2 regions of the Blautia sp. HCP3S3_C4 genome follow, and region 2 is predicted to be linked to the other one. Evidence: predicted binding sites of a transcription regulator. Region 2 holds the regulator's gene; the other holds the start of a gene.
The links. The regulator Rex, encoded in region 2, represses fermentation and respiration genes when NADH is low (regulators of the CRP and FNR family bind a similar motif). The targets are predictions, from matches to a motif close to ATTGTTAANTANTTAACAAT.
Positions count from the first base shown of each region.

Region 1: the regulator Rex is predicted to act here: its motif matches at 1,316-1,335, upstream of ACTNC6_RS11500 (L-lactate dehydrogenase).

Region 1 is NZ_JBQHWF010000012.1:33,604-37,855, reverse strand. Features, by position in the region: gene ACTNC6_RS11500 (L-lactate dehydrogenase) at 272-1,219, opposite strand; gene ACTNC6_RS11495 (two-component system response regulator) at 1,502-3,211, opposite strand; gene ACTNC6_RS11490 (EutP/PduV family microcompartment system protein) at 3,217-3,756, opposite strand; gene ACTNC6_RS11485 (BMC domain-containing protein) at 3,782-4,210, opposite strand; gene ACTNC6_RS11480 (BMC domain-containing protein) at 4,222-4,252, opposite strand, start outside.
Region 2 is NZ_JBQHWF010000010.1:102,557-106,808, forward strand. Features, by position in the region: gene alr (alanine racemase) at 1-232, opposite strand, end outside; gene ACTNC6_RS10560 (NAD(P)H-hydrate dehydratase) at 313-1,812, opposite strand; gene ACTNC6_RS10565 (redox-sensing transcriptional repressor Rex) at 1,942-2,589, opposite strand; gene abc-f (ribosomal protection-like ABC-F family protein) at 2,861-4,252, shown strand, end outside.

The DNA.
Region 1 (4,252 bases), on a different contig from region 2:
AGACAAAAATATAAATCAAGTCTAATACAATTACTTTTTATATCTTTGTTGAGACATAGAAAATAAAAGAGTTTGCACACCCTTCCTCCGCATTAAAGGAGTGTATCAGCTCGATTTCCGAAAATATCATATCATATTGATAACAATTTAACAAGTATTTTTTTCTGATTTTTCTCTTTTTTGTTATTTTACAAACAATCTTTTAATTGGTTCTGACGAAATATAAATCCAAAGGAAGCAGGATTTCCCACTTCCTTTTGGGATTTTATTTTTAAAGGTCAAGCTGAGCAATAATCTCTTTCAGTGCGTCTGCACTCTTCTGCAGCTGTTCAATCTCTGCTTTGTTCATTCTCATAGGAATTTTACCCTGCACGCCATTTGGTCCTACCAAAGTCAGGGTACTGAGGCAGACATCTTCGATTCCATATTCTCCATGCATCATAGTGGATACTGTGGAGATAGATTCTGAGGAAGATACAAGAAGGCTGCAGAGCTTACATACAGAAGAAGATACCGCATAGAAGGTTGCACCTTTCTTGGAAATAATCTGTCCGCCGGATTTCTGTACATATTGAAGCATAGCCTCTTTGTCCACAGGTTCAATGTCTTTGCCCAGTTTTTTCTCAATTTCATAGTATTCATCTACACTTACGCCTGAAATATAGGCACCGGACCATGGGATAAAGGAAGTATCTCCATGTTCCCCGAATACATAGGCATGAATGTTACTCTGCGCAATCTGGAAATGCTCGGAAAGTCCGCAGCGCAGACGTGCTGAGTCGAGAATGGTACCGGAACCAAGGATCTGGTTTTCCGGAAGTCCTGAAATCTTTGTAAACACATAAGTCATAATATCAACAGGATTACTTACAATAAGATAAAGAGCATCCGGTGCTGCCTTTACAATCTCCGGTGTGATGGATTTAAGGATGTTTACATTTGTCTGTGTAAGCTCAAGCCTTGTCTGTCCAGGCTTACGCGCAATACCGGAGGTGATGATCACAATATCGGAATCCTTTGCATCTTCATAATCACCGGCAATAATGGAGATTGGATCTCTGAAGCAGGTTCCCTGAATGATATCAAGAACTTCGCCCTCTGCCTTCTGTTTGTTGATATCGATCAGAACAATCTCAGACGCGATATCCTGGCTTGATAAAGTGTACGCAATTGTAGACCCGACGCTGCCGGCACCAATGATAGTAATTTTACTGCCCATAACCTTAATACTCCTTTTTTCCTGATAAATTTTCAGCCATATCTTGATGATATTGTATCTAGATATGTACAATAGTGGTCTTGAAAATCATATCATATCGTCAATCATTTAACAAGTTATTTTTATTAAATAAAGTGTTAAGTTTTATTTTTATAGCTTTTTGATGACTTTTTTTCATTTTTTTCTTTTGTTTTGTTATGTTTTTCACAATTATTCGCAAATACTGGGGCAAAAAAAACAGGGTTTGACTTTATTCTATCATCTATAAAGTCAAACCCTATTTCATATCTCCTGGTCTGCCATTGCAGCAAATTGCTCTTCCGGACGAGGACGTGAATAATAAAAGCCCTGGATCACATCACATGTCATCTCTTTCAGCAATTGAGCCTGTTCGGAGTTTTCAACACCTTCTGCAACTACCTTCATATCCAGTCCATGAGCAAGGGAAATTACCTGCTGCACCACCTTTTTTCCCTTTGGCTGTTCAATATAATCTATCAGCTTTTTATCAATCTTCAAAGTAGAAAAGGGCAGCTCATTCAAACTGGTGAGAGAAGAATATCCGGAGCCAAAATCATCCATATGTAAAAGGAATCCGGTTCTGACAAGTGCCTCTGTAATCCTCCTGATCCGGTCGCTATACAGGGCAGCAGTCTCCGTAAGCTCTATGGGTACACAAGAAAAAGGGATTTCTGCACCCTTCACAATCTCCACATAGCGCAGCACCGTACCGCTGCGATGCAGACTTGCCCTGGACAGATTGACTGAGATCGGAATCAGCTCCTTTCCCTGCAGCATCCGTCTTCTCTGATAACAGCAGACTTGTCTGAATACATATTCATCCAGTTTTACGATCTGACCATTCCTTTCATACACAGGGATAAACTCTCCGGGAGATATGATTTCTCCATCCGGCTTCTGCCAGCGCACCAGTGCCTCCGCACCTACGATTTTTTCTGTTCCCACGCTGTACTTAGGCTGATAATACACCACAAATTCCCTGTTTGCCACAGCACTCTCAAAATCACTTTCCAGCTGTCGGCTGCGTATCTGCTTTTCCCTCATCTCCGCAGTATAATAAGAGACATTACTTTCATAATTACCACGGATGTTTTTGATTGCCATAAAGCCACGACCGCAGATTGCAGATACAGGAAGTGTTTTATCAATGTGCATATAAACTCCATAATTAATGGTCACATTAGGAATGGGTGCATGATCTGCGATCTCTCTGATATACGTTTCTATTTTGTCCTTATCAATCTCCGGCTGCCCATAAACAAGACAGGCAAACTGATCACTTCCATATCTGGAAACCAGCCCATGCCGGATAAGCCCCTGATATGCCTTTGCCATATAGCACAGCAGTTTGTCCCCTGCAGTCGCTCCATAACTGCCGTTGATCAGCTTAAAATCCTTTACATCCGCAACCACAACATGAAAATCTTCCTCTTTTTTTAATTTGAACAGAGTTTTGGCATGATGAAAAAAGGCCTGTCTGGTATACAGACCAGTCAGCTCATCGTGTTCCACGGCAGCCAGAATCTGGGCAGATTCTCTCAGCTTGATCACACTGTTAATCCTTCCAAGTACAATCTGTGGATTATAGGGCTTAATCACAAAATCTACGGCTCCCAGCTCCAGGCATTTTAATTCTGTCTCCTGTCTGCTGCTGGCAGTCATGACGATCACCGGAATAGACGAAAGCAGTGAATCTCCCTGAATCCTTTCCAGGAATTCATATCCATCACATACGGGCATACATACATCCAGAAGGACTACTGACAGCTCCTGGTAATGCTCTGCCAGGCATCGCAAACCTTCTTCCCCGTCACAGGCTGTCAATACCTGATATCTGTCAGACAAAATTTCTGCAAGCATTTCTCTGTTTAACTGGTTATCCTCTACCACTAATACCTTACGCTTTGCATCATTGCTGACTTTTTTCAAGGTATCTTCTTTCATCTCTTTTCTCTGCCTGTGGTTATTCATTTTTTTCACATTTTCCCTTCTGTATGGTTTGGATAACTTACTCCCTCCGGAAGCGGATCCCATTCATTCAGGCCCAGGCTCTGCCGATATCTGGCCTGTTCCATGGTTAACTTTGGAAGATCATCTTTCAGATATTCCATCAGTTCATCAATTCCCTCTCTGGTCACATTGTTTACCAGAAAAATCCTCTCACAGCCTGAATTGATCAGCCACTGCTTCACCATAGGGATATTAGCATACGGAGAATCTATCTTGGTTATGATCCCGATCAGCGGTCTCTGGATAAAGGAATGGCTGCCGGAAGCAAAAAGATTAAAAGGCTCATCTGCTGCCTGCACAATTCCCACCACATCTGCTTCAAAGGAGAAACATGCCAGTCCCACGCTGAAGCGCTTGGACTCTGCATATTCTCCCGGTGAATCAATGGTATCATCATTGGTATTGGTATATTGCGTTTTTACATAGTGAAGCTCTTCCCCCTTCAGTGCCTGGGTAAGGGAAGTCTTCCCTGCCTCACTTCTTCCCATAAGAAAAATTTTCTTCATATATTATCTGTCACCTTATCCTGTATCAGCTTTTGTAAACCGGGCAGGTTTTAAAGCCCAGCACCTGGTCAAAAAATTTCACTACCTCTTCCACTGCTGTCTGTACTTCTGTCAGTCCGCCTGTCAATATCAGGGAACCGCAGAAACGATCCATAAAGCCGATCTGTACATCTGCACTTTTCATAGCCACATCAGCAGCTACCACAACAGCCTCCCAGGGTGTAAAGCGAATGATGCCTACTGCCTCGCCTGTGTGATCCTCTCCCTCATGGGTACCGATATGTAATCCCAGATTCTGATAAATACAGGAAGAAGAAGGACTGATCACATGAGCCATGCACACTTCCTTACCCGGAACCCGGACTCTGACCATGCGGAGTTTCTTCCCCTTAAGCTTTTCAAAATCCTCATGATAGATCTTTTCCAAAAGCTCCTTCGTTGTTATTCCAGCCATTCCAACACTTCCTATCTCTTGGTGATGTCACATACTACATAG
Region 2 (4,252 bases):
TCCCTGCCTTTCTCAGAGCAATGGCCTCCTCTGCTGTAGCAACAGCAAATCCCCAGATATAATCATAACCCTCTATCATATGGGCAATCTGCACAGCGCCATGACCATAAGCATTTGCCTTGATCACAGCGATCATTTTTGTGTCACTGGCAATATTTTTTCTCATCTGGCGGAAATTTTCCTCCACTGCATCCAGAGAAATCACTGCTTTTACTCGGTTACATTTTTCCATAATAATCTCTTCCTCTTTTTGTATTCTTTATCTGTCCCACATTCCATCAAAGAAACTCCGGACACTCAAAATCTCTTCCTCTACTGCACCTTCAGCACTTCAGGCAGAAACCGGATAATATCCCTGGCAGTCATGCCTCTTTCTCCCACATTCTCAGCTGCCATATCTCCTGCCAGTCCATGGATCAGTACTCCCAGCGCTGCCATCTGACCATAAGCAGGCTTTTTTTCTGCTGCCAGAAACATGCATAAAACTCCTGCCAGTACACCGCTTAATACATCTCCGCTGCCAGCAGTAGCCATGCCTGCATTACCACTCATATTCAGATATTGTTCCCCTTTCTCAGAGGCCACTACTGTACAGGCATCCTTCAGGACACATACTGTATGAGTCTCTTCTGCATACAGGGAAGCAGTCTCTGCCAGGTTTTCCCGGATCTCACCGATGCTTTTCCCGGTCAGGCGGCTCATTTCTCCCAGATGGGGAGTGAGAATTACCTGTTCTCCCAGATATTTCTTCCATTCTCCATGTACTGCCAGCAGATTCAGGCCATCTGCATCCAGGATCACAGGCTTACCACACCAGGCAGCATGAGACAGGAACCACTGTACCCTTTCTCTGCTCTCTCCTGACATCCCCAGTCCAGGTCCGATCACAAGCACATCGCACCAGTCCAGTATTTCCTGATTGCTTTTCTCATTAAACTTACAGGTAACCATAACCTCCGGAAGCTGTGACTGAAGAGGAATCCTGTTCTCCTCCACAGTCTGAACCTTCACCATACCTGCCGAAGCTCTGAGTGCCGCAGCACTGCTCAGGCAGGAAGCCCCGCACATTCCGCGGGAGCCGGCTATCAGAAGCACTTTTCCGAAAGTTCCCTTGTTTCCCCAGGGAATTCTGGAGGGCAGCATTGACAGATCCTCTTTCTCCAGATAAGCCATAGAGGGATCTCTGTCCGGATTTGCATAAATCCCTATATCTGCAACGATCAGCTCTCCTGCATACATTCTTCCCGGATAAAAGCACAGCCCCCTTTTACAAAAAGCAAAGGTTACTGTAAGATCTGCCCGAAATCCGATCCCCATTTCCCGGCCTGTATCTCCGTTGATGCCGGAAGGAATATCCACAGCCACCCGGAAAGCCCCGGACTGGTTCAGCATGTGGATGATTTCTGCATATCTGCCCTCTACAGGTCTGGACAGACCAACCCCCAAAAGGGCATCTACTATAATAGTATATTCATCCGGCTGCAGGTTATGCTCCAAAGGTACCTGATAATATTTGGCGATCTGCAGCTGCTGCCTGGCCTGGTCTGTCAGCTTCTCCTCCTGACCGGCCAGATAAATCCCGACTTTGATCCCCTTTAGATGGAGAAGTCTGGCAATGGCCATCCCGTCACCGCCATTATTGCCATTTCCGCACACCACCAGTACACGATCCTTGTTACCCAGATATTTTTCCATAGCCTCCACTGTTTTCAGTGCAGCTCTTTCCATAAGTACCATACCCGGAACCCCGGCAGATTCTATTGTGTTCCGGTCCAGCCCTTTCATTTCACCGGCTGTTACCACAGGTTTCATTCAGCCACCTCCTGTCATTGGAAACAGTATACACCTATTTTTTCAAAAAGAAAAGCTATGATCTAACGACCACAGCCATTCAAATCGTCACCGTCCCCTCTGCTGCCGGCAACTACATATGTACTATTATTACTGGTTCTCATGTTCCTTACGATATTCACTCAGATTATAGGAAAGGGTCATCAGGCTCTCTGACAGATGTACATTTTCTACCATAACATCCTCCGGTGCATCCAGATCAATATGTGCAAAGTTCCAGATTGCCTTGATCCCGTTTTCTATGAGAATCTTCGCCATTTCCTTGGCCTTTGCCTTAGGTAAGGTCAAAATCGCAATCTCCACATTATTCTCTTTGAGAAAAAGGGGAAGGTCACTAAGCATCTGTATCTCAATTCCCCTTACTGCAATGCCCTCCAGCACAGGGTTTACATCAAAAATACCAACCAGCCGAAAACCGCGCTTCTCAAAATCTACATAATTTGCCAAAGCCTGTCCCAGATTACCGGCACCCAGGATAATCATCGGGTGCACTGTGTCAAGTCCCAGAATCTTACCGATTTCAGTATATAAATAACGTACATTATATCCATATCCCTGCTGTCCGAATCCACCGAAATTATTCAGGTCCTGACGGATCTGTGAAGCAGTCACGTGCATTTTCTTGCTGAGATCGTTGGACGAGATCCGTTCTACATTCTCCTCCATCAGTTCTCCCAGATAACGGTAATATCGAGGCAAACGTTTGATCACCGCTTTTGAAATTTCCTTAGGTTCCACAAATATTCCCTCCTTATATATCCTAGGTCAATTATAACCAAATGTTATTTTATTGTCAAATTAAATTTGTACTTTATTTACAAATTTTTATCATTAAATTTAGACTATCTGATAGAATGTGCAAAATTTCATCCAAATCATAAATTAAAACACTTTTTTTCTTTCAAAAACAGTCCGGTTCAGTTATAATAAATTCTGTATGTGTACATTTCAGCAGTCAAAGCGGATATTCGCAGGCTGCTGCAATAATATAAATTTCGGAGGAATTTGTATGATCCTATCATGTCAGAATATCTGCAAATCCTTTGGCGAGAAGGTAATCCTTCAGGATGCCAGCTTCCATATAGAGGACAGGGAAAAGGCAGCCCTGATCGGCAACAACGGTGCAGGCAAAACCACCCTGCTGCGTATTATCATCCACGAACTGTCCCCGGATTCCGGAAATGTTATTCTTGCCAAAGATAAAAGCATCGGTTACCTGGCCCAGTACCAGGATATCCATGGACACCACACCATCTATGAGGAGCTGATCTCTACTAAGCAGCACATCATTGATATGGAAAACCGTCTCCGCTCCATGGAGCATGAAATGAAAACTGCTGCCGGGGAAGCCCTGGACAGCCTGATGAACACCTATACCAGACTGAGCCATCAGTTTGAGCTTGAGAACGGTTATGCATATAAAAGCGAGATTATGGGTGTATTAAAGGGACTTGGCTTTACAGAGGAGGACTTCGAAAAACAGATTGAAACTCTTTCCGGCGGTCAGAAAACCCGGGTTGCCCTGGGCAAGCTTCTGCTCTCCAATCCTGACATTCTTCTGCTGGATGAGCCCACCAACCACCTGGATATGGAAAGCATTTCCTGGCTGGAAACCTATCTGCTGAATTATCCGGGAGCTGTTTTTATTGTCTCCCATGACCGTTATTTCCTGGATAAGGTTGTCACTAAGGTAGTAGAGATTGAAGCCGGCAATATGCGAATGTACAGCGGCAATTACTCTGCCTACGCTCTGAAAAAAGCCCAGCTCAGGGATGCCCAGTATAAAGCTTACTTAAATCAACAGCGGGATATTAAGCACCAGGAGGCGGTCATTGCCAAGCTGAAATCCTTTAACCGTGAGAAATCTATCAAACGTGCCGAAAGCCGTGAAAAAATGCTGGATAAGGTGCAGCGGATCGAAAAGCCTCTGGAGATCCAGAATCAGATGCGGATTTCCCTGGAGCCCAGATACATCAGCGGAAATGATGTACTCACTGTGGAGGATTTATCCAAAGCTTTTCCCGGACAGACTTTGTTTTCCAATATTTCTTTTGACATTAAGCGTGGGGAACGGGTGGCTCTCATCGGCAATAACGGTACCGGCAAAACTACCATGCTGAAAATCCTTAACGGTCTGGTAGACGCTGACAGCGGACGCTTTGCTCTCGGCTCCAAGGTACAGATTGGATATTATGATCAGGAGCACCATGTACTCCACATGGAAAAAACTATTTTCCAGGAAATTTCAGACACTTATCCAACGCTTACAGAGACAGAAATCCGAAATATGCTGGCAGCCTTTCTCTTCACAGGGGATGACGTATTTAAGCTGATCTCTGCCCTCTCCGGTGGCGAGAGAGGCCGTGTATCCCTGGCAAAGCTTATGCTGTCAGAGGCCAAC